DNA from 3 places in the Microbulbifer variabilis genome. Region 1 is predicted to be linked to each of the others. Evidence: predicted binding sites of a transcription regulator. Region 1 holds the regulator's gene; each other region holds the start of a gene.

Evidence for each region. Region 1 encodes LexA, which represses DNA repair genes until DNA is damaged. Its sites were predicted from a motif close to ACTGTNTNTANANACAGT; they were not measured.
Region 2: a site for LexA is predicted at 2,398-2,415, ahead of MJO52_RS03250 (LexA family protein). Genes of this name have one in related genera too.
Region 3: a site for LexA is predicted at 5,849-5,866, ahead of imuA (translesion DNA synthesis-associated protein ImuA). Genes of this name have one in related genera too.

The regions. Positions count from the first base shown of each region.
Region 1 is NZ_CP092418.1:2,758,913-2,768,975, reverse strand. Features, by position in the region: gene topA (type I DNA topoisomerase) at 1-2,235, shown strand, start outside; gene MJO52_RS12360 (DUF6586 family protein) at 2,236-2,724, shown strand; gene MJO52_RS12355 (hypothetical protein) at 2,828-3,082, shown strand; gene lexA (transcriptional repressor LexA) at 3,169-3,774, opposite strand; gene MJO52_RS12345 (TIGR00730 family Rossman fold protein) at 3,939-4,577, shown strand; gene MJO52_RS12340 (TetR/AcrR family transcriptional regulator) at 4,970-5,602, shown strand; gene nagZ (beta-N-acetylhexosaminidase) at 5,637-6,653, shown strand; gene MJO52_RS12330 (mechanosensitive ion channel family protein) at 6,733-7,839, shown strand; gene MJO52_RS12325 (cold-shock protein) at 8,139-8,354, shown strand; gene MJO52_RS12320 (CsiV family protein) at 9,016-9,975, opposite strand.
Region 2 is NZ_CP092418.1:700,014-710,076, reverse strand. Features, by position in the region: gene MJO52_RS03260 (hypothetical protein) at 190-699, shown strand; gene MJO52_RS03255 (Y-family DNA polymerase) at 738-1,991, opposite strand; gene MJO52_RS03250 (LexA family protein) at 1,992-2,381, opposite strand; gene MJO52_RS03245 (hypothetical protein) at 2,499-2,708, opposite strand; gene MJO52_RS03240 (helix-turn-helix domain-containing protein) at 2,950-3,291, shown strand; gene MJO52_RS03235 (hypothetical protein) at 3,358-3,969, opposite strand; gene MJO52_RS03230 (hypothetical protein) at 4,145-4,765, opposite strand; gene MJO52_RS03225 (hypothetical protein) at 4,840-5,259, opposite strand; gene MJO52_RS03220 (hypothetical protein) at 5,335-5,643, opposite strand; gene MJO52_RS03215 (hypothetical protein) at 5,747-6,040, opposite strand; gene MJO52_RS03210 (hypothetical protein) at 6,362-6,745, opposite strand; gene MJO52_RS03205 (hypothetical protein) at 6,754-10,063, opposite strand, start outside.
Region 3 is NZ_CP092418.1:3,563,589-3,573,651, forward strand. Features, by position in the region: gene MJO52_RS15800 (FAD-dependent oxidoreductase) at 1-440, shown strand, start outside; gene MJO52_RS15805 (cytochrome c3 family protein) at 441-1,793, shown strand; gene MJO52_RS15810 (Tll0287-like domain-containing protein) at 1,806-2,354, shown strand; gene MJO52_RS15815 (DUF3820 family protein) at 2,943-3,152, opposite strand; gene MJO52_RS15820 (hypothetical protein) at 3,305-3,574, shown strand; gene MJO52_RS15825 (hypothetical protein) at 3,718-3,903, opposite strand; gene MJO52_RS15830 (NAD(P)/FAD-dependent oxidoreductase) at 3,905-5,113, opposite strand; gene dcd (dCTP deaminase) at 5,142-5,711, opposite strand; gene imuA (translesion DNA synthesis-associated protein ImuA) at 5,917-6,624, shown strand; gene MJO52_RS15845 (Y-family DNA polymerase) at 6,646-7,626, shown strand; gene MJO52_RS21325 (pilin) at 7,970-8,392, opposite strand; gene pilB (type IV-A pilus assembly ATPase PilB) at 8,772-10,063, shown strand, end outside.

The DNA of each region.
Region 1 (10,063 bases):
TATCGCCGAGTGGTTTTTAATGAAATCACTAAGTCCGCGATCCAGGAGGCGTTTAAAGATCCCGGCCGCCTGAATATCAATCGGGTTCATGCCCAGCAGGCTCGCCGATTCCTCGATCGTATTGTTGGCTATATGGTCTCCCCACTATTGTGGGAGAAAGTTGCCCGAGGACTCTCTGCTGGCCGGGTGCAGTCAGTGGCAGTTCGTCTCGTGGTAGAGCGCGAACGTGAGATCCGCGCTTTCATTCCTGAGGAGTATTGGACGCTTTTCGCTGACACCGCTACCAGCAAAGCGAACAAGCTGCGGCTAGAGGTTAAAAAACAAGCTGGTGAAACTTTCCGCCCCACCAATGAAGCTGATGCGAATAGCGCGGTGAAATTGCTTCAGGGTAGTGAGTTTGTTGTTAGCGGCCGTGACGATAAGCCTACCAGTTCCAAGCCTGGTGCTCCCTTTATTACTTCGACACTACAACAGGCGGCTAGTAATCGCCTCGGTTTCAGTGTCAAGAAAACCATGACCCTTGCGCAGCGCCTCTACGAAGCCGGCCATATTACATACATGCGTACCGATTCGACCAATCTAAGTAAAGAGGCGGTTGAGTCGGCCCGGCAGTATATCGGAGAGAATTTTGGCGATAAGTATCTGCCAGAAAAGCCGGTTAGTTATAGCAGCAAGGAGGGAGCGCAAGAGGCTCACGAGGCAATTCGTCCCTCCGATGTACGTGTTGCCCCCAATATGCTCTCAGGTGTGGAGAGGGATGCGGAGCGGCTCTACAATCTGATTTGGCAGCAGTTTGTCGCCTGCCAGATGACCCCGGCAAAATACACTTCCACCTCAATTGTGGTGAGTGCCGGTGACTTTGAGTTGCGTGCTCGCGGCCGGGTGATTCGTTTTGATGGCTTTCTCAAAGTTGCCCCTCCTGCGGGCAAGAAAGATGAAGATCTGCTGCTGCCTGATGTTCAGGTTGGCGATAAGCTGTCTCTGCAGCAGCTGGACCCGAAACAACATTTCACCAAGCCTCCGGCTCGTTTTAGCGAAGCCGCTCTGGTGAAAGAGCTGGAAAAGCGTGGTATCGGCCGGCCCTCAACCTATGCCTCTATTATTTCCACAATTCAGGATCGGGGCTATGTGCGGCTTGAGAACCGCCGTTTCTACGCGGAAAAAATGGGTGATATTGTCACCGACCGTCTCAGCGAAAGTTTTAAAAATCTGATGGACTACGGTTTTACCGCAAGCCTGGAGGAGTCTCTGGATGCGGTTGCCGATGGCGATAAAGGTTGGAAGCAGTTACTCGACGAGTTTTATCAGGATTTCTCCTCGCGGTTGGAAAAAGCTCAGTCCAGTGATGCGGGTATGCGGCGCAACACGCCGACAGATACCGATATCGAGTGCAGTAAGTGTGGTCGCCATATGCAGATCCGCACAGGCTCTACCGGTGTATTCCTTGGCTGCTCCGGTTACGCGCTTCCTCCTAAGGAGCGCTGCACCAACACGATGAATCTCGTCTCTGGCGATGAGGCTGTGGACGCGGATAAGGACGAAGATGCCGAAACCCGCCAGTTGCGGGAGAAGCGCCGGTGTCCCAAGTGCGGCACGGCGATGGATAGTTATCTGCTCGATGAGCAGAGAAAGCTACATATCTGCGGTAATAACCCGGACTGTAATGGTTACGAGGTAGAGCAGGGCACGTTCAAAATTAAGGGCTACGACGGTCCGATTATTGAGTGTGACAAGTGCGGTAGCGACATGCAGCTGAAGTCAGGCCGTTTTGGTAAATACTTTGGTTGTACTAACGAAGCCTGTAAGAACACCCGCAAGCTGTTGAAAAATGGCCAGCCGGCGCCACCCAAAATGGATCCGGTTCCTATGCCGGAGTTGGCTTGCCTGAAGGTTGAGGATCATTACATTCTCCGCGATGGTGCCTCCGGATTATTCCTTGCCGCCAGCCAGTTTCCGAAAAACCGTGAGACCCGTGCCCCGCTGATAAAAGAGCTACTGCCTCACCAGAGTGAGATTGACCCTAAGTACAGCTTCTTGTTCTCGGCCCCCTCACAGGATGATCAGGGGCGCGATACCGTAGTTCGCTTCAGTCGTAAGACCCAAGAGCAGTATGTTCAGTCCGAGGAGGACGGAAAGGCCACGGGTTGGAAGGCTTTTTATCGGGATGGCGCCTGGAAAGTCGAAGCGGCGGCCAAGAAAAAGCCGGCAGCTAAGAAAGCGGCGGCAAAAAAGTAAATGAGTAATCCCTATACCGGCCTAGTCACTTCGGCATTGCGTAAGAGCCAGCTGCTGGCCACAAGTAGTTATGATTCTTCTATTCAGCGAATGGCCCTGGAAGAAGGTGCTTTGTTGCAGCTGTGGAAAGCCTATCAGGCTTTCCTGGCTGAACTGTCACATCAGCTGCAATTGAGTTTTGAACCAGAGTCTGTACAGGTTATTTTAGATAGCCTGCACAGCCAGGGGAGAGCGAGCCTTGAAGTAAGTGAACTGCAGTTATTGCTCTCAGAGCCAGAGAGTTGGCTTAGCGAATTATTACGCGCGTGGAACCAGCTCCTGAGGCTGCCTACATTAGCGGAGGAAAAGGGGCAAGCTGGCAACCTTATTCCGACCCACAATATCGCCGGAACAGTACCAATTGAGCTTTCTTTCGAAGCGCTGCTTAAATGGCACAAAGCTCTCAGTGAGCTGATACTTAGACAGCGTGCCAATCTCGAGGAGTGCTAAGAGGGCTCCGCTACCTTTCTATTCATCTTTTTGCGCCCACTGAAACTTCTAAATTGCCTGTGGTACACTGGGCGCAAACTGATGTGCAGTGAAGGGAAAGCAAATGTCCTCCGAAACTTATGAGATTATCGAGTTGGCCAATGGCGATGTGGCTCTGCGCCGTGCCGGCCATGAGGAGGACCCTCTGGTGAGTATTCGTTTCTCAGCCGAGAGTCTCCAATTTTTGCGAAAGCACAAGGTAGCAGTAGCCCGGGCCATGTTAGAGGCGGGTATAGAAGCTGTGCAAAATCTCGATGACCTGGAGCCAGGTTACTTTGAAGAGGAAGAGTCGATGCCGGTTAACCATACGATTCACTAATCTATGGTAAAGGCGAAAAATTAAGTGGAACAACAGCGGCTAGAAGCCGCTGTTGTTGTTTTTGATTGGCGGTAAATCTTTTAGTCTCATGGAGTTTGGCGAATAACGCCTACGGCTAATCCTTCGATCACAAAGTTCTTATCCCGCATATCTACTTGGATGGTATCAAAGTCTTCGTTTTCAGGTAGGAGTTGTACCGTTGCCTGATTACCTTTGCGGCGGAAGCGTTTAACGGTTACTTCATCATCAATCCGCGCAACCACAATCTGCCCGTTTCTGATTTGCTCGGTCTTCTGTACTGCCAGAAGGTCCCCATCGAGAATGCCGGCATTTCGCATACTCATGCCGTGTACCCGCAATAAATAATCTGCCGGTGGGTGGAAGAAACTGGCGGGCAGGTCGCAATAATCCTCAATATGCTCGGCTGCCAGAATAGGGTTGCCTGCGGCGACACGCCCCACGATGGGAAGTCCCGATTGGTGGTCGGGAATTCGAATACCTCGGGAGGCACCGGCAACCATCTCAATGGCTCCTTTTCGTGCCAGTGCTTTGAGGTGTTCCTCTGCAGCGTTGGGCGAGCGAAAGCCCAGCTCTTGGGCGATTTCTGCGCGGGTGGGAGGGTAACCTGTGTCGTCCAGGTAGGCTTTTATCAGCTCTAATACTTGAGTCTGGCGTGCGGTGAGATTGGTCATAGATTTACCTAGCGTTTCTGTATTTTTATACAGTTGCTGGGATTATATACAGATTTAAGGATCTCGCAAACTGAGCACCTGCCTGCAGTCCAGCTGCTACATTGTTTAAGAAAACAAGGAATGAAACGAATAGTTGAAAGAACTGACAGCAAGGGAGAATAATAATGCTTGATGCGAAAATGGCTGAAGCCTGGAGAGTTCTGCGCATTCAATCTGAGTTGGTTGATGGAATTGAGCGTTTGGTTGCGCTTAACGGGGCGGTAACAGTTTTTGGCGGTGCGCGTTTCACTGAAGATAGCCAGGAGTATCAGCAAGGGGTGAAGCTTGGGGAGCTTTTAGCAGCAGAGGGGATACCTGTGATGACCGGTGGCGGGCCGGGTCTGATGGAGGCGTGTAATCGTGGGGCTTTTGAGCAGCCTGGTACTTCAATCGGATTAAATATCGAGCTGCCTTTTGAGCAGGCAGCCAATCCTTACCAAGATATCAGTTTGAATTTTCGCTATTTCTTTGTGCGTAAATTTATGTTTGTGAAGCATGCCGTGGGCTTTGTGGGTTTACCCGGGGGCTACGGCACGCTGGACGAATTATTTGAGGCGCTGACATTAGTACAAACTCAAAAAGTACGGCGATTCCCAATAGTTTTGGTGGGCAAGCGTTATTGGGGAGGGCTGTACGATTGGCTGGTAGATACGGTATTGGAACGGAATTGTATCGACTCTGCTGACCTAGACCTGTTTCATGTGGTGGATGCAGTAGAAGAGGCTGCAGATTTGATTATGAAATATATGCGAGCCAGGGATTAAAGAGTTTTCGAGATATCTAGGTTACTTTCTTTATTAATTAACAATCGGATAGGGCGAGGAGTAGGGGAGGCAGAAAAAACAGGAATACAGGAAGTAGAGACCAAATACAAAGCCTACGGCTGTGCCTCGTCCCTAAATAGTAGTTAGCACCTCTATCTTTCTTCCCGCGCAGTGGAATGCACTAAGGCCTATGGGAAGGGTAGTGGTCAGTCGCTTCGGTAATTACATCTTATCCTGCCAACTTACCAAACCAATTTCGCCTATGGGGATTCGCCAGGTCGGACTTCCCCCTACAACCGTTCTTTCTGTATGTGCAATAAGCCGCCAGCGAGCTGGGAGTGTGCTACTCTGGCCGAAATTAAACAGCTGTTTTAAATGGTGGTTTGATATCTATGAGTCAGATGGATACCGTTAACCGCATCTTGGATGCTGCCGAAGCGCTCTTTGCCGAGCGCGGCTTTACCGAGACATCCCTTAGGACTATTACGAGTACTGCCGGAGTCAATCTGGCGGCGGTCAATTACCACTTTGGTTCTAAGAAAGAGTTGATCCAGGCGGTCTTTGAGCGTTTCCTAACACCATTTACCGATGCGCTGGAAGCAGAGTTGGATCGACGCATAGCTTCTGGCCAGCCACTTAAGGTTGAAGGGTTGTTGGAGAGCCTATACCGAGTTGGGTTGGGCAGTCTGGGCCAACTTGGGCTGGATGCTCAGCGCTTTATGCGCCTGCTGGGACTGGCTTATACACAGTTTCAGGGGCACTTACGCCGTTTTATAGTGTCTCGTTACGGTGATAGTTACCGACGCTTCGCAGGCCTATTGGCCGAGGCCTTACCGGGGGTTGATCCCGTGACTTTCTACTGGCGCCTGTATTTTATGTTAGGGGCCACTATTTTCACCTTGTCGAGCTACGATGCCATAGAGGCTATCCTGAGAGAGGATTTTGGTGCTCAGAGCAGCCTGCCGGAAACTTTGGAGCGCCTTGTGCCGGCCGCTTCGGCAATGCTAAAGGTGGAGTCCGGTTAAACTGCGCAGCTGGTGAATCTTAGAGGAACTGAATATGCCTGCATCACTCGGACCGGTGATGATCGATATCGAAGGGCAGAAGCTCACTGATGAGGATTGTGAGCTTTTGCGCCACCCGCTCGTGGGTGGTTTGATTTTCTTTGCGCGCAATTATCGCGATCGCGATCAGATTCAAGCTCTGATTGCCGATATTCGATCTGTGCGCCCAGAGATACTGCTGGCTGTTGATCAGGAGGGTGGGCGAGTACAGCGTTTTCGAGAGGGGTTCACGCGTTTGCCTTCCATGCAAAAGCTGTCCGCCCAGGCTTCAGCAGTACAGTTGCAGGATGTGGGTTGGTTGCTCGCCTCTGAGTTATTGGCTGTAGGGATGGATTTCAGTTTCGCCCCTGTATTGGATGCCGATGACAGCCACAGCCGAGTTATTGGAGATCGCAGTTTTTGTCCCGACCCCCATCACCTGACGGCTATTGCAAGGCCATTTATTCAAGGGATGCGTGAGGCCGGTATGGCTACAACCGGCAAGCACTTTCCAGGACACGGGCACGTGCTTGAAGACAGCCATGTGGAGCTTCCTCAAGATGAGCGCTCCCTGGAGCAGGTGCTGGCCAGCGATGCCTTGCCCTTTATTGACTGCATAGGGGCCGATGAACTGGATGCGGTGATGCCCGCTCACATTCGCTTCGTCAATATAGACAGCCAGCCGGTGGGTTTCTCCCGTTACTGGCTACAGGATATTTTGCGAGGACGGCTGGGTTTTCATGGGGTTATCTTCAGTGATGATCTGTCCATGGAGGGGGCGGGAGCTGCCGGTGGTTATGGGGAGAGAATCCGCGCTGCTCTGGAAGCGGGTTGTGATATGGGCGTAGTCTGCAATAACCGTGCAGGGGCTTTGGAGTCTCTCGCTGGGCTGCAGAACTTTATTCCCGCAGCGGAATCGAGTGAGCGTCTAAAAGCCATGCGGGGTAGACCCTCAATCACCTCTTGGGCGGAACTCGAAAAAAGTGAGCGCTGGCATAGAACTCGCAGCTGGTTAGCTTCAATAATGCAGTAGTTGAGAAATACCGGTTTCCGCAGCTTGCTCCAAGAACCTATGGGCGGCTGGAGCCGGTTTTATAAGCGGAGGGGGAATTGTGGAGTCCGTAGAGAGTGTGCTGTTGTCCTGGCTGGGTGATAACCGGGTTTGGATAATCTCTGTTTTTCTTATTGTATTAGCTTCCGCACTGGCGGCCTGGATTTTCGGCCGCTTTGTGCAAAAACTGGCTGCCAGGGCTGAGAAGACCGTCAATCCCTGGGATGATGCGCTGGTAGGGGCTCTCTCCCCTCCTGGACAAGTATTAATCTGGCTGTTGGGGCTCACGGTGGCCGCCCAGCGTGCGGGTCAGGCGACGGGTGCAGAGATTTTCTCCCTGGCAGAGCCTGCCCGCGAGATAGGCCTTATTTTGGTCCTCTCCTGGTTCGCTTGGCGCTTCTCGCACAGCGCGGAGCGTAACCTTTGCAATCCCCGCTATATTGGCAAACCGATGGATGCCACCACGGTTAGAGCCATCGGCAAGCTCGTGCGGGCTTCGATCGCTATCACTGCGGGTATAGTGATTATGCAGTTCCTTGGCTATAGCGTCAGCGGCGTTTTGGCCTTTGGTGGCATTGGGGGGTTGGCGGTAGGCTTTGCCGCTAAAGACTTGCTGGCGAATTTCTTTGGTGGGCTGATGATTTACTTAGATCGCCCCTTTGCGGTTGGCGATTGGATACGCTCCCCGGACAAGGAGATTGAGGGGACTGTAGAAGATATTGGCTGGCGCCTGACTCGCATACGCACCTTTGATATGCGCCCGGTTTATGTGCCCAATAGTGTCTTCACGCAGATTTCTGTCGAGAACCCTTCGCGAATGCTCAATCGCAGGATCTTTGAAACTATTGGGGTTCGTTATGAAGATGGCCATTTAATGGCGCAGATAGTGGCAGATGTTAAGAAAATGTTACAGCATCACCCGGAAATAGATGCCAACCGAACTCTTATTGTTAATTTTAATAGTTTTGCAGCCTCATCCCTTGATTTCTTTATATACACCTTTACCAGAACGACAGAGTGGGTGAGATACCATGAAATCAAACAGGATGTTTTGTTGAATGTACTCAATATAATTGAGCGCCATGGTGCGTCTTGTGCATTTCCGACCTCGACGGTACATATTGCCGATATTCCTTCATTAGCGAGAGAAGCCGCGTTAGACAGTTGAGTATTGGGAGTGCGATAAGGTACAAATGTTTAGTTTAAATATCGCGCTTAATTGGGGTTTTGACGGTTAATTACGCCTATTGGTAAAAACGTAGTATTTATTTCACATAGAAACCTAGACACTGGCGCTGTTTTATCTAAGAATCAGGTTACGCCCTTTGGGTTACTCTCAATAGGGTGAAGCAAGATAGCATTCTGCATGGAGCAGTTTGTTAACAATGGGGTGGCGTTTGCCCCTCTTGCCGAATTGAGCAGTGAGGTAATAGAGGTAGGCGCAATAACAATAATGAGGTTTTCTCAATGAGTGATCGCGTTACAGGTACAGTGAAGTGGTTTAATAACGCACGGGGTTATGGCTTCATCACCTGTGGAGAAGGAACTGAAGATATTTTTGTTCACTATCGCAGCATTCGCGGAGAGGGTTATAAAACCCTTAACGAGGGGCAGGCGGTTGAGTTCGAAATGCAACAAGGTGACAAAGGACTGCTGGCGGAAGATGTTGTTCCCTGTGAGTGATTTTCGGATCACTCGTTGAAAGAACTGTTGTCGCGTAGAGTTTGCGGTGCCAGCCGCTAGCTCTGCCAGCGCCTCCAAAGCGGGCTTTTCAGCTCGCTTTTCTATTTCTTCATTCGCTTGGTTCAATATGTATCTTATGGCGGTCTGCATACATATATGACCCGTTCCACGAGTTTCGTTATATTTTGAAATGTATTAATTACCTGCGCCTTTAATTTCTGAAAGCACTCCAGGCTATTTGTGAAGCTTTAATAATCTTGAAACCAATTTAATGTTAGGAGTCAGGGTTTCAGTTCTGTCTGACGGAATAAATTTAAAAATTTTTATTGCTGCTTCTTTATTGAGCTTTTTTATTTTATTTGGCTATTTTGCTTTTCTAGTGATTTTCACTTGGGTGAGGGTGTTGTAATAATGGGGTGAGTTTTTCTCTTCGCCTTCCGTGTCTTTGTGCTAGTTTCTTGCCGGATATCGTTAAGTTGCTGCCTTTGTAAAATTTTATTTTATAAATTGCAGTCAAATTGGTTTGGTTGTGTTATCTGTTATGCCGGATTCGATTCGGCTTTTATAGATTTAGGAAAGTGTAATTTGTTTGGTTAAATATACTGTTGCATATGGAATACCCCCTTTGAAGGGGGTATTTAAAAGAGTATTAATTGGCTGTTTATAAGGTAACTGGGGTGGTTTCTTCTGTGACTTCTTCGTTGCTTTCAGCCACAGTGCGAATTTCAATCAAAATACCAAAAGCCGGGTGGTCAATATAGTGTAGTTGGCCGCTTCGCATACGGCGCTCATGTTGTAAATGAGCGGCCCGCATCACATATACCGGTTGCTCAGTCGGGGCATCTAGGGTTATGGGCTCCCGGTCTCCTGCTGCGTTTGAGAGGTTATACCTATCCGGATTGGAAGCAATAAACCCTTCATTCGTGGCAGAGAAAGAAATTGTCTCCTCGGAGGGTGCTGGGGCAGTCTTGGGTCGATGAGGCAGGCGGATACCCTCCGCAGATGCGGGAGCAGAGAAATCATTGAGCCAAAGGTTTGTGCTCAGGTGCAAATAGCGTGAGACGCTCAGGGTAACAGACCCTTCCAGTTGGCTGTGTCCTGAAAAGGTTTCGCCACCATCAATCAGGATTGCTGGTGACTTGTGTTTTTGCTCCAAAACTTGGTGCCAAGCTTTGTGGAATAAAATGCGATCCCCGCCTCTCACTAGAGCTGCCGCCTTAGTATCCAGCTTGGTGTCTACGGGGGAGAGGAGTAAGCGGAGGGGGGGAGCTTGGTCAGTATTGTGATCGCCGAACTCGCTGACTGCAAAGCTGACAGGCTCCTCGTCCAATGCTGTATCTTCTTGGGGGAGCTCTGTGGATTCAGGGAATGCGGTTGCGACAGGGGATTCTGCTTTTTCCTCCCGGGGTGCAGGGGTGTCAAAGTCCACCCAGCGAGCAGGGTAGGTGAGGCTCGGCTCCGCAGGCCAGGTTTCATTGGTTTGTGCCATACCTTGGGGGCGTTCGAACACGATCATCTCGATTTCGAAAGTATTGCCGGCGTAGTTCGCCGCCTGTGAGGCCGTGGCGGAGAGTGCCAGGGCAAGTGAAGAGCAGAGGTGCACTATCTTTTTTATGGTCATTGGGTTACCACTTTCTTCCATCTGTCCTGTCTATCGTCAGAGCAGGGTGAGTATTTCGCGGCCAGCTATATAGGCCGGGATTGTGGCA
Region 2 (10,063 bases), 2.1 Mb from region 1:
ACAAATCAGGAAGCTTAAGCTACATCACATTTACAGAAATGTGGAAAATTGTAGAGGCATAAACTCTTACTAAGCAGCCCAGCCAGCTTATTAAACACGGAAAAATAACTAGTTGGTTATTCTTAAAAAGTTTAAATTGCTTTTTATAGACACAACACAACTTTTAAAAAAATTGAAGGAGAAAAATAAATGGAACTTGAATATATCGGCTCTATTGCATCAATCATTGCGCTAATTCTAGTGATATTTGGGGGAGCGTGGAATGCATATAAAAAATACAGTGCATACCGAGCGCGTCTCAAAAAAAATGCCATTCACACCAGAGATGGGCTTGTTTCGATGCTTAAGAATGCTGAAACCCCCACAGAAAGAAGTTATGCCGGCAATTCCATCCAACATCTACTAGACATACTCCGCCATAAGGTTCTCATAGTCTATGCAGAATTAGCCATTACCTTACTGACTGGTATTATTTTTTTACAGATATTTTTACACCTTCAGATGTTTTACTACGTGGTAGTCTCGATTACTTTCACTTCACTTATGTGTTTAGTCAATTTTTGGTACATGTCAACAATAAAAGTAATCCTAGATTCATCCGAATGGGATTTTGCATATACGTGGGCTTTTCATTTTGATCAAGGGAAAATTCGCAAAGAAAACCATAACAATAAAAAACAACCTAGCAGCACGGTATAAAATTGGCTGTAAAGTTGGCTCGACTATTGTTACCAATTTCAAGTCACCACCCTAGGTAAATCCCCCCACCGAGTGGTATAGGCAGGCGATGTAAACGCCTGCCGCATCTTCCATTTCTTCTGGATGCCTTCAGCCCCTAGAAACAGCGTCCCGCGACCAAACTTTTTATTGATCCGGTCCATCGCCTGCATGGTCTGCCCTGCCCTGAGCGATTGCCCTGGAGTGAATAAATCTCTCTGCCCCAGCGCGCGGGGGATAATCTCGATTAGCCCGACGCCTGCTTTCATAAAGCGGCAGCCGGGGCGGTATAAATCGGCAATGGCCTCTCTCACCAGCCGCACAATTACCCGTGTGTCATCGGTCGGGTATGGGGTCTGCACTACGACGCTGCAGCTGTAGTAGTTGGGCTCATGGGGTGAGGTGTGTAGAAACACATGAATCGACTTTACCAGCGACTTCTGTGCGCGCAGTTTCTCTGCGGCCCTGCTGGCGTAGAGGGTGGCGGCCTGCAGTATCGGGGGTAAGCCGGTGAGCTTTTCGCCGAAGGAGCGGGTGCAGTAGATCTGCTTCTTCGCTGGGGGCTCTTCCTCCAGTCCCAGGCAGGGGATTCCGTTCAACTCTTCAATAGTGCGCTCAATATTCACATTGATACGGCGACGCAAGATTTTCGGGTTGGCCTGCGCCAGGTCATAGGCGGTCTCTATGCCGAAATCCGCCAGGCGCTTGGTGAGGCGCCGGCCTATGCCCCACACATCATTGACGGCGGTGCGGCGCTGCATCCACTGCCACTTCTCTGGCGTATCCAACGCACAGACGCCATCGCATTTGGGGATTTTCTTGGCCGCGCGGTTGGCGAGCTTAGCCAGGGTTTTGCTGGGGGCGATACCCACACCGACAGGCATACGGATATTGCGCCAGAGGGTGTTGCGGATCTTGCGGCCGTAATCACTCCAATCTTCCTGCAGCCCGTGCAGGTCCAAAAACATCTCATCGATGCTGTAGACCTCCACATTGGGGCCGAACTCGCGCAGAGTAGTCATCACCCGGTGGGAGATATCGCCATACAGGGGATAATTGCTGGAGAAAATCGCCACCCGATGCGCGCGCAGCAGGTGTTGGACCTTAAAGAAAGGCTCCAGGTCGCCGATACCCAATAGCTTCGCTTCCTTGGAGCGTGCCACCACAAAGCCGTCGTTATTGGAGAGCACCACCACCGGGCGTCCACGCAGGTCCGGCCGGAATATCTGCTCGCAGCTGGCATAGCAGCTATTGCAGTCCACCAGTACTAGCATTCAACGCGGCCGGTGGTAACGCACCGAAGCTTTAACCACCCCCTCCACAATCAATTCCTGCCCCTCCCAGATGGGGATTGGGGCGTAGTCATCATTGGCAGAGAGCAGCCGCCCCTGCTGCTGGTCTAGCACCTTGCAGGTGAGCTGGCCATCCAGGGCCACCACAACCACATCGCCATGGGCAGGGGTTAACGAGCGATCGACAATCAGCAGATCCTTGTCGAAGATGCCCAACCCCATCATGGAATCCCCATTCGCCCGCGCCATAAAGGTCGCCGCCGGCTTGCTGATCAGATGCTCATCCAGGCTAAGGGCCGCCTCCTTGTGGTCATCGGCGGGAGAGGGAAAGCCACAGGCAATGCCGTGGCCGTAGAGTGGGGAAAGCTTCATTCTGGAAACCCTGAATACTGTATATGCATACAGTTTATTGCCAGAGGGCAGCAACCGGCAAGGGCAATGGATGACTATAAGGCCGGTACCAACCACAGCACCAGCCTGAACAGCAGGCTAGGCCGCCTCCTCTGTCGGTAGGCTTCTACCTGCGGCCTTTGCCTCAACAGCAAAAATAACGCCCTGCAGGGTTTCCCCCACCTCTTCACCAATCAGCTGCAGCAAGGCAGTGCGCGCGTTCTGATTGGGACAGCTCGCCACCCATTCCAGGCCGGCACATAGGTTATTGACGTGGTGAAGTTGTTGAACATGAGCGGTCAAAGGCATGGTCTACCTCCTTGTAGGAACGACAAATCCTAACCACCACAGGCACTGGCCCCGGTGGCTTACCTCCGCCAAGGCCCGTTAGTGAATTATCCGGGCTTTTGGCGACAAACACCGGGACACTACTAGCTATTTCTCAGTTGATAAACGGATATTCTGGATTATTTCTAATTTAGCAATGCAAAATGCGGTTTTATTTCGAAAATCGAAAGTTTGTTATTACGGGAGTACCTGATACGGCTAGATGTTGGAGGCCGGAACACTGGGCAAACGCCTGCGCAACGCACGGAAATTGAAGGGGATGACGATCGCACAGTTGGCCAAGCAGCTGGGGCTGGCACCATCTCAAGTTTCGAAAATGGAAACAGGCAAGCAGAAGATAGCGGCGGAACTGCTGCCGGCCTGGTGTGAGGCGGTGGGGATTACGCTAGCGGAGGTGTACGGGGCCGAGAACCTGCACCACTTTGCGCAGATTCCCTTTCCGCCGTTAGTTGCGCGGCTCTATGCAAAACTGCCGCAGGAGTTTCGTCGGCATATTCACCGAGTGATTGAGAGTAGTTATCAGCTTTGGAAAGGGAGGCAATAACGCCGCCAGCAGAGGCCGAAAAGCCTGAGCGAAGCGGCGGTTTTTTGGCCCTTCTGGCTGGCTTTGTTATGCATCATTTTCTATTAACCACTTACAAAATGGATCCTTTGAATCTTCATCTCCATATTCCGCAGGCTTTTTGACTATTTCACTGGCTTTACTTGGAATAGAAGTTTGAAACTCATGAATTAGCCAATCTTGATATTTTAAATTTGGCTGAACCGTAAAGTTACTATTTTTGAAGCTTTCGCTGGGTGTAAGATCGAACTCATCATTCCAGCAGATCTCATCGTACCCTATGGCGATAAGCCTTAAAAAGTCCAAAGGATCATCACATAAGACACAAGCGAGCATGGACCCAGAGCCCGATCCTATATGTACAATTTTTTGCTGCCCTTCATCATCAATCCAAAACGCAGCCATTGACCCATCACCACCGGTTCTGGCGAAGACCCGAAGTCGACCCTTTGTTTTTTCATTTATGAAGTAGAATAAATCACAGTCTTTCTCTGCATAGAATTCAATCAGCGTTCCACCAGGCCTTTCATTGCTACTCCATTCAGATCTAAGCTTGCCGATTGGATATAGGTAGCCAACTCTCCCATCTTCCGTATCTTCGTAGAAGCCGTTTTTTTCAATCCAGCTGAAGAGCTTCTCAAAAGCATCTGGAATCTTCATCGGCTCCAGTAAAATATCGTCTATTTGATTGGATAGAGATATCAACTACAAAGCTCCTTTTGTGCATAACGCCACGCTCAGCCGCAGCTTGCTTTGTGCGCATTTTGCGCAAAAATGGGAGCGCAGCGACCGCGCAAAAGGTACGCAAAGTAAGCTGTCGGCCTGCAGCGCATTGTTAGCTTTTCTTGCGGAGCTCGTATAACCACGGTGCTTTCTTGTGGTCATCACCCTCATCTGAATCTATTTTGAAAATAGCCTCATAAATACAGTTAAGATCAAAAATCAACTTGCTTTTGTCGATAACCTCTATTCTTGCCTGAACACTTTTTCCTTTCGGTGGCTCTTGAGTGCCGTGCTCAACAAGTTCAGGTTTTGAGTGAACAAACTGATCTCTAAGATCAAAAATTTCCTTTATTTTATCTAGTGCATCTTTGTCTATGGTTTTTTTCGTTTTCCAGTTCGAATAGATGTTCCATTTTTTTACAGTTGATAAACGATCAATATCCTTTTGGAAAGGCATGCTGTATCTAGAGGCATAATAATTAATGTAGGCTTCGAGGGACAAAGCAGCATAAATAGGAACGTTTATCATTGATAGACGCTGCTCATAGAGTAGCGCCTCAAGCTCACCCGAATGGTTTCCTTTGTTCTCCGCCTGAACTCTCTTTATGTCACCCATCAATTCTTGAGATTTAATACATGATCTTACTGAGAACTCATAGTAAAGCCTGTGAGGCATTTCTAGCAGATACTGCTTATTATTTTGCTCTACAACCACCCAATGTAACATTCTCAAACCTTAATAGTTCTCTTGCTCAGAACGAAAGCTAACGCCTCAATAACCGGCAGCGTTGTGGCGAAGCCACGCTTTTAGCTGTCCGGCGCCGAAGGCGCGTAGTTGATTGACTTGTTATATTTTTTATATAGCAGCGCACCTAAGTACGCAGCAACCGGCACTTTTAAAAGCATAAATACCGGGGAAACCCACTCACTACCAACTAATCCATAGCCGCTATACCAATATGCACTTAAACTGAAATACAGAAGCCCTGCGACAAAGCCTACAGTAAGCGGCCTGGATGGGGATATAAACGCAGCAAGATAACCACCCAACATTGTGAAAGCAAATGACAACCAGAAATCGGTAAACACCCTTAGAAATGGCACGTTTCCATCAGTTGGGTAAGGACCATAAAGTAATGGTAATAAAATACCGGGAATATCAACTGAACCCATATAAATAACTATAAAACCGACTACTACTGCTAGAAAATATTTAAGATATTTCATCATTTCTCTGATACTTGTGAAATATAACGCCTTGCGCAGAGGCGCAGCTTCGCTGCGTCCTTCTGACGCAACTTGTTATGCCTTTCCAGTTGACTTCACAAATAATGCCGAAGTAACGGGCTCAACTAAACTACTCCAGTCTTCTACCAACGACACTTCGTTTTTTCCTGCACTATGACAGATTAATGTTTGGAAATGCTGTAACACCAGTAATGCAGCCTCCTCTCGTGTGATAATCCCCTTCAATGCCCCTTCGTAATTTTCTCTCTCAATAAGAAGCTCATGAATTTTTCTTCTGAAAAGCTCATTGGGAGGCGCGGGCAAATCATGCATTTCTGCCAACTTCACACCACATTGAATCAATTTTTCTTCATCAAAGTTCATCGTCTTCTATTCTGCATAACGCCGCCAACACGGGCCGAAATGAAGCAGCGAAGCTGCGGAATGTAGGTCCAGCCAGCTTTGCTGGCGTCCGTGCTTGGCTTTGTTAAGCATGCCTTTTTGCCTTGCGCTTAATTAGTTTTTTTACCGCAATGTTAATTGCATAAAAAGGGGCACACCAAAGTAAACCAACCACCCCACCAAAAAGAAATTTTGCAGCTCCCAACACCCCGGGACTGTAGTCTGGATCAAGAAGCATCAAGACCTCCATTGAGAGAATACCACCAAACCAAACTAAGATGACGCCAGCGAGTAGGCCACGCAAAGCATAGCGATATGCCAAGTACGCGGAACCTCCGTAGATGGTTAGCAACATTGTTAGATCAATAGCCTGGACCATATTTCTCTCTGGTGCTTAACAGTTTATTAAAGAGCCAGTGGCTCACTATCCATTTGGCTACTATTTCTGGGATGGAGCCTTCAAGCTCCACAAAAAAGTCCTTATTTACAGCAGGTTATAAACCACTGTCTAAATAGTAACCAGGGATAGTGAGCCACTGGCTCAAGACGCCTGGTTCAACTTCCCGCTCTTGAACACATTTTACCCATAATTAAATCAATAAGTTAGGGGGACCTTTCTGTAGATGTAAGCCATGGCTCTATAATTCGGGCCTTCGCACCGGCGACACGCTCTCTCCACTACTGAAAACCGAAGCCAGTATCACCCACTCGGAATAGCCATAGCCGCAATCGAGCTATGCACCGCTAGGCGGTTCGCCACTTCAACAATACAGTCGGCTACAAGATCGGCAGCATGGTCGGCAACATTGATGGCCTGCCCCGCATCGGTCTGCAGGGTTTTGGTCGTTACATACACGCTACGCATTTCGTCCCCAGCGCCGTCAATCTGTACTTTGTTTTGGTCATCAATCACCGCGATGGTGCATTTTAAAACGGCGGCGGCTTTGGCTTCAGTGGATGCCGGTTCGGTAGTTTGCGTTACCGTTGCGCGCACAATAGTGCCGGCGCTGTGGCCGTCGTCGATGGTGTAGGTGAACTGCCAGGCTTCAAGGCCTGGCACGGTTTTCGGGGAAAAGCTGGGCATGGTGCCTCCTATGGTTTTTGTCTTGCGTTGTGGGTTGCCATGGTTAGCTCTGCCTGGCGCCCGGCGAAAAACATACGATCGCCAAAATCAGGCTTTAGCACGCGCCGCGGGCCCAGTTTGCGGATTTCTGTAACCGTCGATAATTGAGAAGCGCCATGGCACAGCACATACACCGGCTTGCCTAGCATGTGCGGGGTGCGCACGATTGAGCCGTCCGGCAGGTCCATGGGTGTGGATTCCGATTGCCAGATTTCCGCACCTTCAGGGGTGCGCAGGCTGTAACACACTTCCTCACCGGAACCCATTGCGCGCAGCGGGAATACGCCGCGCTCACCGGTGCCGACATCGATGCATTCCACCAAATCCCCAGGCTGTAGGTCTCGCACATAGCGGCCATCCGGCAGCAAAGTGTCATAGTCTACGCACCAGGGATCTGTCGGTATGGTCCCGCCACCACCATTCGCCGGGGTCGTGATTGTCCCTACATAGCGTCGGTGGGTATTTGCAGCCAGGACGGTAAAACTTGTGGTGGCTTTGTAAGTTACCGCGCCGCCTGCGTAGTTTTCATCATCGCAATACACATAATATTTTCTGGAAAATGACAGGCCGGTAATGCTGCCGCTGTTATAGGAGACCGCCCCAAATCCATACTGCACGGTATGCGAGGCAACCGTGATTTTCGCAGTAGAGCCGTCATCTCTCGCGGTAAGCGGCGCGCCCCCGCTCGTGATGGAAGAGATACCGGACTGGATATGCGGAAGGCTACGCTGTTCATTGATAGCGCCTTTTTCATTAAGTCCGCTGAGATAGGCAGAGAACCCACCCAATGGCCGCGGATTTTGGTAAATACCACCGCTTTTAACGACTTCCGATCCAGAAAGGAAAATCTCTCCGATAATCAGCTTGTTCTCTATTGATGAGAAATAGCCGCGTTTGGTTGTTGAGCTAGCGCCATCGTAATAGTGGTATCTATAGGCTCCGCGCTCAATGGATACCGACAAGGCCGAACCCGCTGAAATCCAAACTCCATCCGTCTCGGTGACGATATAAAACAGGCCTCCAAGACTTGGATTTAATTCCACCGGTGGAATTTTTATCCGCTTGCCACCCCAGTAAAACCAGCCCGGCAGAGTGCCATCGGGGTTGCCATTTGCATCAAAGCCACACAACCGCGCTTCCCCCGGGCTGGCATTATCGCCCAGGCTCGAATTGCTATTGATCTTTAAATAAAGGCCGTTGCCAGTTGGTTCAACCGTATCGATGCGCACATAATCAATCTGGGTCACCCCTTTCTTGGTCGCGTCGTAGTTAGCAATAATCACCGGCGTAAACTGTCTGACGGTCGCCTGCAGCTGAGCCGGCTGGGCTATGGTGTTGTGCCCCACGGTAGATTGGTAACTAGCATTACCCGTCGTTCGGCCCTGAAAATATGCGGTGTATTCTTTCCAGCCCGCACCAGACGCCTTTACACCAGGCGCAGCGATATAATGGGAGCCCGAATGGGTCTCACTGCCGCTAGCATTGACCCTCTTGCCATCTTTATCAAAGCAATTAATACCCAGATACAGCGACCGGTCTGCATCGCCCCCAGAGCCCACCCACACCCGAAATTTAATCCGGTACAGCTTGTCCGGGTCGAAAGGAAACCTTTCCCTATACTCAAGCCAAGCATTGGAGGCCTTGTCATCCTGGCCGACGCGCAACACATTTCCGCCCGCCACATCCTTGTCGGTATCCGGCCTCACTTCGTAAAGGTATCCTGAGTCAGAGCCGGCATAGACCACCCAATCATCGGCAGCCGTGGTATCGGTAAACGCCTCAAAAAACACCGAGCCCGAAGCCTGCTGAGCGCGCAACTGTGCCTTGCGTACGCTTTGCATATTGCCGATCAAGATACCGTTATCGGTGAATTGTCCGCTGGCCTCGTCAAAGCCAATGATATTGCGGGTAGCGTCAAAGGCTTTGCTGCGGGTCGCCTCCACTACGGCATTATGCAGTGCTGTTTTTTGGTCGTAGGCGTAGGTCCAATTGCTATCAAATAGGGTGCGGCTTACCGGAGTATTTTCTTGTCGGTTATCCCAGGCTGGAATTAACCCTTGCAGATAGCTTGTCAGCGCGGTCAAAGCATTCGTAAACGCCGCCCGTTTGGGATCGAGCGCAGTGCCGAAATTACTGGCCAGCGCATCCAGCTTCACTTGATCGTTTATTAGCTGGCTGTATTCGCGGATCAGCTGCAGTTTTTCATTGATGTGCAGCACACCGTCTGCAGAAATATTGCCAAGATCTTCAAGGGCCTTTTGTGCATCAGCCTTGGCTTCCTCTGCAGCCTCTAGCGCAGCCTGTAAATCGGGGTCTAGCGCGGGATCTTCTGGATCTGGATAGGGTGTGCGGGATTTGGGCACAAATAATACGCGCGCGGCTGCTGTACCCAAGCAGGTGCCCCCCTGGCCGGCAGTACCGGGACTGCTCGGGCTACTGCCATAACAGGCCACTATGCGGCTATTGGTCAGTACCGGCATGGGGTTTTGGGTACCGTCCACTAATAAAACAATACCGCCAGGCGCACCACCGCCACCACTACCGCCGGGAATCTTCTGGATACCAGTTCCCAGGCTGCCGCCACTGCCATTGCCCCCAGAGGTGTTAATAGTTCCACTCACACCTAGGGCGATACCCCGTGCGACGATAACCAGACTCGCCCCACCCTGGCCGCCAGAACCACCGTAGCCGCTATTTTCATAGCTCTGATCGCCGCGCAGGTAGTAATAACTATTTCCCCCACGGGCGCCGCCGGTACCGCGCATATCCTCGGGGATACCTTGCAGCTCTCCGCCATTATTCTCAATATTGAGCGGTGGCATGACGGAATTGCGACCGACCACAATTTGGCCGCGAATACGGTTGTACATAGTGCGGTTGGTGGCGCCAATTCCAGATACGCGCCCACCACCACCGCGACAAGAGCCCAGAAAACCACGCCCCCCATTACTGGGGACACCGCGCAAAGTACCGTCTATTTGCAGAACACCGCGCACATGTAATTCAACATTGTCGCTGACAAACAGTGTGCGGCCTGCGGGAATGGCTAAGTCTCCCAGGTAATAAAATACCGTGCGGCTGTTATCCGCACCGTATAGAGTGCCGTTAGCGGTGAGGAAGCCACTGGCATCGATAGCGAGGCCGGCGGCGGTCATCTCTGTGCCCTCTGCGCTATACCAGCTGTCGGGTAGCTCTCCTGTAGAAGTGCTGCCGCTAGGCTGGTCAGGCACCGCTGAAGCAGGCTGGTAGCTGCCAAACAAATCAACGGACACCGCTCCG
Region 3 (10,063 bases), 800 kb from region 1:
CCGACTCGGTACAGGCCGGCCAATTCTGGGAAAAACTCTGGTATGACAACTTCTGGAAACAGGTAACCGGCTACACGATTCTCGCGCTGTGTTTTTTTACCGCTGCGCTCAGTGTGCGAAAGCGCTGGAAAAAACTATCTTTCGGCCATGTGGATCACTGGCGCTATGCCCACAGCCTTACTGGGGTAGTTGCCGTGGTCGCACTTGCTGTGCACACAGGCTTCCGTATGGGGCAAAACCTCAACCTCGCACTCATGCTGGTCTTCCTTGGGGTTACTGCTACAGGCTCCCTTGTTGGTGTTTTTATGGCCCGCAACCATCACTGGACCGATCTCAGACTACGCGAACATCGCAAGTGGTGGTCACGCGTTCACTACGCCTTACTTTGGGCACTGCCGGTACTCCTCGCCTATCACATTCTTGCGGTTTATTACTTCTAAATGAAATCTTATCAATTTAAATTTTGGCATTACGGACTGCTATTGACCCTGGTTGTAGGTGCCTACGCTTCCTATAACCTAACGGCAGATGACAAGTCTTTATTTATAACTGGCGAGCCCACACATGGCCATCATCAGATAGAACTCGCTTGCACTTCTTGTCATACCGATGGGTTTTCAGGGGAGGAATCTATTCAGCAATCTTGCCTAAGCTGTCACGCAGAAGAATTAGAGCTGGCCGATGACTCCCATCCGCGTAAAAAATTTCTCGACCCCCGTAACGCCCAATTACTGGAAACCCTGGATGCGCGTCAATGCATCAGCTGCCACACAGAACACAAACAGCAAATTACTCGAGAAATGGGTGTCAGCCTGGCCGGGGATTTCTGCTTTCATTGCCACAGCGAAATTGCCGAAGAGCGCAGTAGCCATGAAGGTATGGGCTTCGAGACCTGTGCCAGCGCCGGCTGCCACAACTACCACGATAACGGCACCCTTTATGAAGATTTCTTAATCGCTCATGTCGGACAACCCGATCTGCTCGAGGAGGCAAAGCTTCCGACCCGTACCGCCATGCAATCCTGGTTACAGGAACATCCCGATACCCACCCCCTACAGGTGCAGCAGGCGGATATACAGGAAGAAACTGCAGCTGCAGAAATCGCTGCGGCTTGGGCGCAAAGCCCCCATGCTCAAGTGGACGTGAACTGCAGCAGTTGCCACGCCAATGGACAAATGCAATTTACTAGTGCTGAGGTTGTGGAACAGTGTGCAAGCTGCCACAGCGAGCAACGGGAATCTTTTACCCAAGGTAAACACGGAATGCGCCTCTCATCCAAGTTGCCACAGGAATTTGTTCAACAGGTTGGTGCCATGACGCCACACCAGGCCTGGATTCCCATGCAGTCTGACGCTTCCGGGGAACTCAGTTGCACCAGTTGTCACGGCCCCCACGATGTCGACTTGCAGTTCGCTGCTGTGGAATCCTGCCTCAGCTGCCACAGCGATGAGCACAGCTTGGCCTACAAGGAATCGCCGCACTTCAATACCTGGCAAGCAGATCCAGAAAACGGCGTTAGCTGTGCCAGCTGTCACTTGCCGCGGGAAACCCACGGAGAACAGGTTGTGGTCAATCATAACCAGAACCACAATCTCCGCCCCAATGAAAAAATGTTGCCTGTCTGCCTGAACTGCCATGGAGCGGAGTTTTCCCTGGCAGCCATGGCGGACGAAAAACTGATCTCTCAGAATTTCAAGCATAAGCCTGCGGATAAGCATGAAACGTTTGACTTAATCCGCGACCGCATTGCAAGAATTTCCAAAAGCAAAAATAAGCAAACACAATCCCAATAGGAGGGGAACACTATGCGTATTGCCGCTTGTTTTATCGCCGGACTGGCCCTACTCACTGGCTGTGAAAAAAACCAGGGCGTGGCACCGGAGCGAATGGCGGATGCTATCTTTGCCGTGATTGAGGCAGACAGAGCCAATTACACCAACAAGGTAGTTAACCGTTTGCAAAATGAGGAAAAAGTTCTGGATGCCGACGAGCACTGGCAGGATAAAAAATTGCTGCCGTTGCCCGCACAAATGATGCGAATGGGCGCTGAGCGAGTCGCGGAAAAAGAATCCGGCTTCAGCTACGCCCTGCTGTCCCTATGGCCGGTAAACAAACAGAACAAGCCGCGTACCGAAATGGAAAAGCAAGGTTTGCAGTTTGTCATCGACAACCCAGGTAAAAATTTCTATGGTCGTGAGACACTCGGTGATACCGAATACTTTACCGCGGTTTATGCCGATGTGGGTGTATCCCCAGCTTGTGTCAGCTGTCACAATGACCACGCGGATAGTCCACGCGATAATTTTGAGCTTGGCGAAACTATGGGTGGTGTAGTTGTTCGTATACCACTTTAATTTATCGCCTGAGCTTCCTTAGCTGACCCAGCCCCGGCAAATCCACTGCCGGGGTTTTCCCCAATGCTCTCTACATTTAATAATCAACGATTGCCTTTTATCCCGCAGAGCTAATTGCAAAATCCCTCAAAAATTCAATATTTACCGATAAAAATCAGAAAAATATAAGAAAAAATTAAGAAAATATTTTGAGTAGATACAATTAATTAGCGGCCGAATTCATTTCGACCGCTCCCTCTTTAATATGACTGGCTCTACTCCCGCTTTAACCTCGCTGAAATCATTCAGACCAGTGGTCACCCGCTGTGGGCCTATTTCCGGGTTAGTCCAGTCTCCATTACGGACCGCTTGTTGTTAACGCTTCGCTCCGCAAAGCTCACCTAGGCACTTAAATACTAGACTCGCAACCTAGAAAATCAAAATCAAGGTACTGGTATAACATGCTCTAAACCGAGCTAGTAGGCATTTTTTCCACAAGAAATCATGAAAAACCAAATAAAGCAAAGAGCAGCCTAGAAGTTTATAGAGTGGCCTCTTGCTTAGATTTTTTTGATTTTTACCAAGAGAACAAAGATGAAAACCTTCAGATTATTTTAACGGCGCAATCAGCCCTTCCAGCCCTTCAATTTTGATCTCCAACGTCAGAGCCATCAACTGCCCCAACTTCCCAGTAGGAAAACCCTCTTTGGCAAACCAAAGCAGGTACTCCTCAGGAAGATCGATAAGTACCCTACCCGCATACTTACCGAATGGCATTGGAGTTTGGGCAATATCAATCAACTGCTGCTTTTCAAACATCGCAAAATCCTTCAAATCTCTTATTTTGTGCTATACGCAGCCCACAGCTTAGATATTTGTTGCTGACTTATCTCCACCCTACACTGGCTGCGAAATTATTCGGTCTGTCTTACCGAATCTCTATCCCTCAAGCATCACTGAAAGGGGTGACTATGCGTATCAAAGCGATTAAATACCTCAGCTTAACCGCAGTATTGGCCCTAGGCCTCGGCGGGCAAGGCTGTGCCAATATGAGCGATACCGATCGTCGCATCGGAACCGGCATCGGCGTCGGTGCCGTAACCGGTGCCCTAATCAGTGGTGGTCGGCCCGGTGGCACCGCAGCAGGCGCCGTGATTGGCGCAGGGGCAGGCTATCTCTACGACAGAGAAAGAAAACGCAGAGACTACTATCGCTATCGCGGAGGCTACTATCGTTATTAGTGTTTAATGGAGAATCGTCAGGCTCAGAGTTAATGCATGGCGCACCCCCTGGTGCGCCTAACGCACCAGGGGTTATCTGGGATAAGAGCCACCCGGGACAATGAGTAAAATTCAGGAAGCTGTGTTTTCTCTAGCGAGCCACTTTAAAGCAACTTGGTCTTGGTTTTTCCACAGCGCTCACAGCAATACTCTGTGACGAGCTTGCCCTGCTTAACATCAAACTTGCGCTCGGTAACCACTTTCCACTTGTGAAAACCTTCCCGGCAAAGAGTGCTGCCTTTGTGTTTCTGCCAGGTGGTTTTTCTTTTAAAAGGAATCACATCTCCCATATTAGGCGACCTCCCCCGCCGCGTGCCCAGAAGCCCAGGCCCACTGAAAATTAAAGCCCCCCAGCCAGCCAGTCACATCGAGTACTTCACCCACAAAATAAAGCCCTGGCTGGGTTTTGCACTCCATAGTACGCGAAGAAATCTGATCTGTATCCACGCCGCCGAGGGTAACTTCTGCAGTGCGATAGCCTTCGGTGCCATCGGGAACCAGCGTCCAGACTTGCAACTTGGCTCCGAGTTCCCGCAACTCAATTTCAGTAAACTGCTTGAGGGGGCGGCTGTCGATATGCTGCCGTTGTAGGAAAAACTGTACAAGCTTCTTAGTCCAAAGCTCAGACAAAACACTGTGCAAGTGAATCTCCGGGCTCTCCCGGCGGCGCTGTTGCAGCCAATCGGCCAGATCGCGATCGGGGGCCAGATCGAAAGTCACCTTTTCACCTTCGCGCCAATGACTGGATATTTGTAATACCGCCGGTCCACTCAAACCTCGGTGAGTAAATAGCATCTGCTCGTGAAAGCTGCCCTCACCACAGGAAGCCGTCACACTAAGCGAGCTGCCCGGTAGGCTATCCTGCCGCTCCAACTGGCGCTTGTGCTGGGTAAAGGGTACCAAGGCCGCACGAGTGGGGATGATATTGAGCCCAAACTGCCGAGCGATATCATAGCCAAAGCCCGTAGCCCCCATGGTGGGTATCGACAATCCACCAGTAGCCACGACTAGGGACTCACAGTGAACTGTCCCCAGACTGCTTTCAACACGATAACCACCCTGCCCCGACTCTATTGAGGATATGGCACAACGGGTGCGAACCTGAGCTTTGGCTGCACGGCACTCCGCCAATAACAGGTCGAGAATATCCTTGGACTTGTTGTCGCAAAACAACTGGCCCAGTGTTTTCTCATGGTAGGAAACCCCATGCTTTTCCACCAATGCAATAAAGTCCCACTGGCTATAGCGCGCCAGGGCAGACTTACAAAAATGGGGATTGCGGCTGTAGAAATTTTCCGCACTGGTGTAGAGATTGGTGAAATTACAGCGGCCGCCGCCGGACATCAGGATCTTCTTACCAACTTTATTGGCATGATCCAATACCAGCACACTGCGGCCGCGCTGGCCGGCAGAGGCGGCGCACATTAAACCCGCTGCCCCAGCGCCGATAATCAGTACATCGACACTTTTGGGCAGCTGGCTATGGGATACATCACTCATGAATTAGGGCTGCGCAATCACCCAAGTATCAGGTACGAGGCAGGGTCACGCCGCGCTGCCCCTGGTACTTACCACCGCGATCCGCATAGGACACATCGCAGATCTCATCAGACTCGAAGAACAGCATCTGCGCGATACCTTCATTGGCGTAGATCTTCGCCGGCAGATTGGTGGTATTTGAAAACTCAAGGGTCACATGCCCTTCCCACTCCGGCTCCAGCGGCGTTACATTGACGATAATACCGCAACGCGCATAGGTGGATTTGCCCAGACAGATGGTCAGCACTGAGCGCGGAATGCGGAAATACTCCACTGTGCGCGCCAGGGCAAAGGAGTTCGGCGGGATGATACAGTACTCCCCTTCCACATCGACAAAGCTGTTCTCATCGAAGGTCTTGGGGTCCACGGTAGCCGAATGCACGTTGGTAAAGATCTTAAACTCACCGGCACAGCGCACATCGTAACCGTAACTAGACGTACCGTAGGAGATGAGTCGCTCGCCATCATTGCCATGGCGCACCTGGCCCGGCTCAAATGGCTCAATCATGCCGTGCTGCTCAGCCATGCGGCGAATCCACTTATCGGACTTGATACTCACTCCGTCCCCCTAAAAAGAATAATCAGTGCTCAACAAAAGAGGCGGAATCATAGCCGGTTTAGACTGTGCAAAAAAGTGCCAATCGACGCCTTTCGTCCTTGTCGCCAACCACTAACTACTGTATAAATCCACAATAAACTGTATATATATACAGTCACCTGGTTAGATCCGATTGAAGACCGAGACAAGAATGCAGGGTGGCAATGTGAACAAAGCCAAAAACTTCATACAAAACAATCACTTGGAAAACCAAGCCAACCCCTCAATCAGACTGCGACACTTTAGAGGCAAGAAGGCCTGCCAAGCAGCCAATGAACCCCAAAACGCAGGGGCCACTACCGGTTTCACCAGCCTGGATGTCCTTCTCAAAGACCACGGCTGGCCGCACGGTAGCACTACTGAGCTGCTTGTACCCCAGGCAAGCTCCAACACATTGAGCCTCCTACTCCCTATGCTCGCTGAACTGACCCAAAAAGGAGAGATGGTGATTCTCATCAAACCCCCATTTACTCCCTGTGCATCAGAACTTGCCCAGCATGGTATCCAACTGGAACAGCTATTATTAGTCTACCCCCGCGACAAACGAGACTGCCTCTGGGCCATAGAGCAGTCCCTACAATCCGGAGGCTGTTCCGCAGTTTTGAGCTGGCAGGGCGAGCAGGCGATAAGTTATCGAGAGCTGCAGCGCCTGCAGCAATCCGCCGAAGCAAGCGGCTGCCTGCACTTCCACTTCCGCCCCCAGTCAGAAGACCCCCGGCCCTCGCCTGCCACATTACGACTACAGCTGCATAGCAAGCCAGAGCAACTTACCCTCAGACTGCTAAAACAAGTGGGTGGCCTTAGTGGTCAACACCTTCAGCTAAACCTCCTGCAACACAGCACATCAAAACGGCATCATCTAGCCCTGCACTAAGCGGCATCTAAGGAACTCTCCATGCTCTGGCTTTGCATCCAATTTCCCAAACTTCCCCTGGAGGCGCTCACCCGCGCCCAGACGCCAGAGGAGAGAAGCCAACCATTGGCGATAGTGGAAAAGCAAATCATAGTGGAGGTAAATAAAACCGCCTTCGAGTATGGAGTCATCGCGGGCTTGAGTATTGCCCGTGCCCGTCAACTATGCCCAGGCTTGCAGATATTACGCCGCAATAGAGAAAGAGAGCTGCAGCTGGAGGAGCTTGCACATTGGGGATTGAGCTTGTCAGCGATGATTTGTATAAAAACTGCAAAACATGAAGAAAGCTATCGTCATCCACAGCTTTACCTTGAGTTGGGCAACCGCTTTAAAACAGATGGCGGATTTCGAGCATTACTGCATAAAATACAGCAAGAACTTACACAAATAGGTATTAGCCACCGTATGGGGCTTAGCCATAGCCCCAGTGCAGCGCTGCTGCTTAGCCAATTACCGGAGCATCGCCGTTGGTTACAGCAAACCCACACCCCACCGACAACACAGCAGTGGAAACAATGGATCAGTCACGCTCCCAGCAAACTACTAGAGTGCGATAATAAAACCTTAGAAAAACTAAATTCCCATGGGTTTAAGCGGATAAGCCAATTACTATCCGCCCCCTTATCGGAGATTGAAAGCCACTTTGGCCGCTCTTTTATCGATTACCTAGCTCGGCTCAATAGCAGCCAACAGAAAACCACCACCTGCAATCTATTTCAGGAGCACGGTAAGCAAATTCAGTGCCGCAAACTAAATGCTAAAAAATCATATTGGCAGACAGGGGGTGCGGAGAAAAAAACAGCATCTTTTAGCGTGGATATCTTTTTGTCACAACTGGAAGAGCAAGCGCAAAAAAAAATAGCTCTCAACCGAAAAAGAAATGACACAAAAAGCCAGAAACTTATAAATAAATTAAATACACGACTTGGTCAGCAAGCCCTCTCAGGCATTACCATGAAATAAATCACACAATAAAATCAAATTTTGTGGCACAGCTCTCTTCAGGACAACAAATCTATTCCAAAGCAGGAACCCTATATATGGCATCCACCCAATGAAAGCTGCGTGCGCAAATCTGTTAAAAAATGGCGTCCGTTAAAATTACGGATTGAGAGGAGAGCAGCAAAAGTGAAATTTTCCAGAATACTCTAAAAAAGGGAACAATCCCCAGATCAAATTATCACTACTACCATTTGAAGCCAACTAAAAACACTTTTGGAAGTGTGTAGACAAGAATCCAATCCTAATTAAAAGAATCTCTGCTAACGCAGAGATTCTTTTAGCAATCTTCAGACCGTAGCCTAACTTACAAAGCAGTTACATTTGGACCTGCTGCTGAGGCACATTTCGCATTAGTTACACTACTATTTGCGGTTGCTACCTTCTCCGCGGTATAAGTCAAGAGTCCGTTAGCGTCAATATTAGCATGCACTTTACAAGTGTCGCCCGCACCGGTGATCTTCAGCGCTGTGCCAATTGCCGGATCTGCAGGGTCCAAAACCAGCTTAGCGGATGTTGCTTCGGTTTTTAAGCGAGCACAAACATCACCTCCGGTTTGAACACACAAAACACCGTTGGTGATATGACCCTGAACAGATTTCATCGCAGCACTGCCGTGTGCACTGGTCAGATATTCACGATAAGCGGGAATTGCTACCGCAGCCAGAATGCCGATAATCGCAACTACGATCATCAGTTCGATAAGAGTAAAACCCTGTTGCTTTTTCATTGTAACCGTCTCCATACAGACTTTTAAAAAAGTGAATCCCGTGAGGAAGTCGCCAGACAAGATACAAGGTTCGTGCCAAGTTTGGCAAGACATGACTCCAACCTTTATACAAACAACCTTACCAACAAGTAATGCCACTCAATTTTAATAATGTGCCATCAAAACTTATTGACGCCCTACTCAAGTATCTGACAAAAAGTGTCACCTTTAGACGCTGACAATACTGTGCAAGTCTCTTCTTATACCTTTATTGGCTCCATTAACTTTATTCGCTATATTTGCTTCACTCTTAGCTCATTTGACTTAAATATCGTCAGCTCAAAAAACAAACAAGATCTCTCGTTCACGCGAGTACTCAGTAACAGCAGCGGTTTCACCCATGACTAGCCCCTCCCTTAACGGCCTGGCAAAACGCTTGGTAGCAGATGGAATTCTCGACGAAGCCACAGCAATTTCTGCACTTAAGGCTGCCCATCGTTCAGGCCAGAGTTTCGCCCAACATGCGGTAGAAGCCAAGCTAGTAAAAAGCCGGGAGCTCGCCAATATTGCTTCCCAAGCCTTCGGCACACCGTTATTTGATTTTGGCAGTTACAATTTCGAGATGATCCCCAAGGGTATCATCGACGAAAAATTAATCAGCAAACATTTTACGCTCCCCCTCTATAGGCGTGGTAATCGCTTATTTATCGCTGTCGCAGACCCCACCAACCTGGCAGGGTTGGACGAGATCAATTTTAATACTGGCCTCAGTACTGATGCGGTTTTAGTAGAAACCGATAAGCTGGGAAAGGCTATTGAAAGCTACCTCTCTGATAGCCAAGATATCGGGGGAGGCCTGAAGGGTATCGATGATGAAGAGCTAGACTCCCTCAATGTAGGCGAAAGCGAATCTGAATCCGACGATGAAAGCGAACCGGGTGGGGATGAAGCGCCCGTTGTAAGGTTTGTCAATAAGGTTCTTCTAGATGCAATTCGCACTGGTGCCTCCGATATTCACTTTGAACCCTACGAAAAATCTTATCGGGTTCGTTTTCGCACCGATGGCGTATTGCATGAAATTGCCAGGCCTCCGATTCAGTTAGCAACACGCCTATCTGCCCGCTTGAAAGTGATGTCGAAGATGGATATCTCGGAACGGCGAGTGCCCCAGGACGGCCGGATTAAAATGAAGCTGTCCAAGACCAAGGCTATCGACTTCCGGGTAAACAGTTTGCCAACCCTATGGGGAGAAAAGATTGTTTTACGGATTCTCGACCCCTCTTCAGCAAAAATGGGAATTGATGCCCTCGGCTATGAAGAGGAACAAAAAAAGATCTACATGGATGCCCTGGCACAACCCCAAGGGATGATCCTGGTTACCGGCCCCACTGGTTCAGGTAAAACAGTTTCTCTATACACCGGCCTCAATATTCTCAACACTCCTGAGCTCAACATTTCTACCGCTGAAGACCCGGTAGAAATCAACCTGGAAGGGATCAATCAGGTTAATGTCTCCAGCAAAGTTGGGCTAAATTTCGCTGAAGCCCTGCGCTCTTTCCTGCGACAAGACCCTGATATCGTCATGGTAGGAGAGATTAGGGATTTGGAAACCGCAGAAATTGCTATCAAAGCAGCGCAAACTGGGCACCTGGTACTCTCAACCCTGCATACCAACTCAGCTCCAGAAACCCT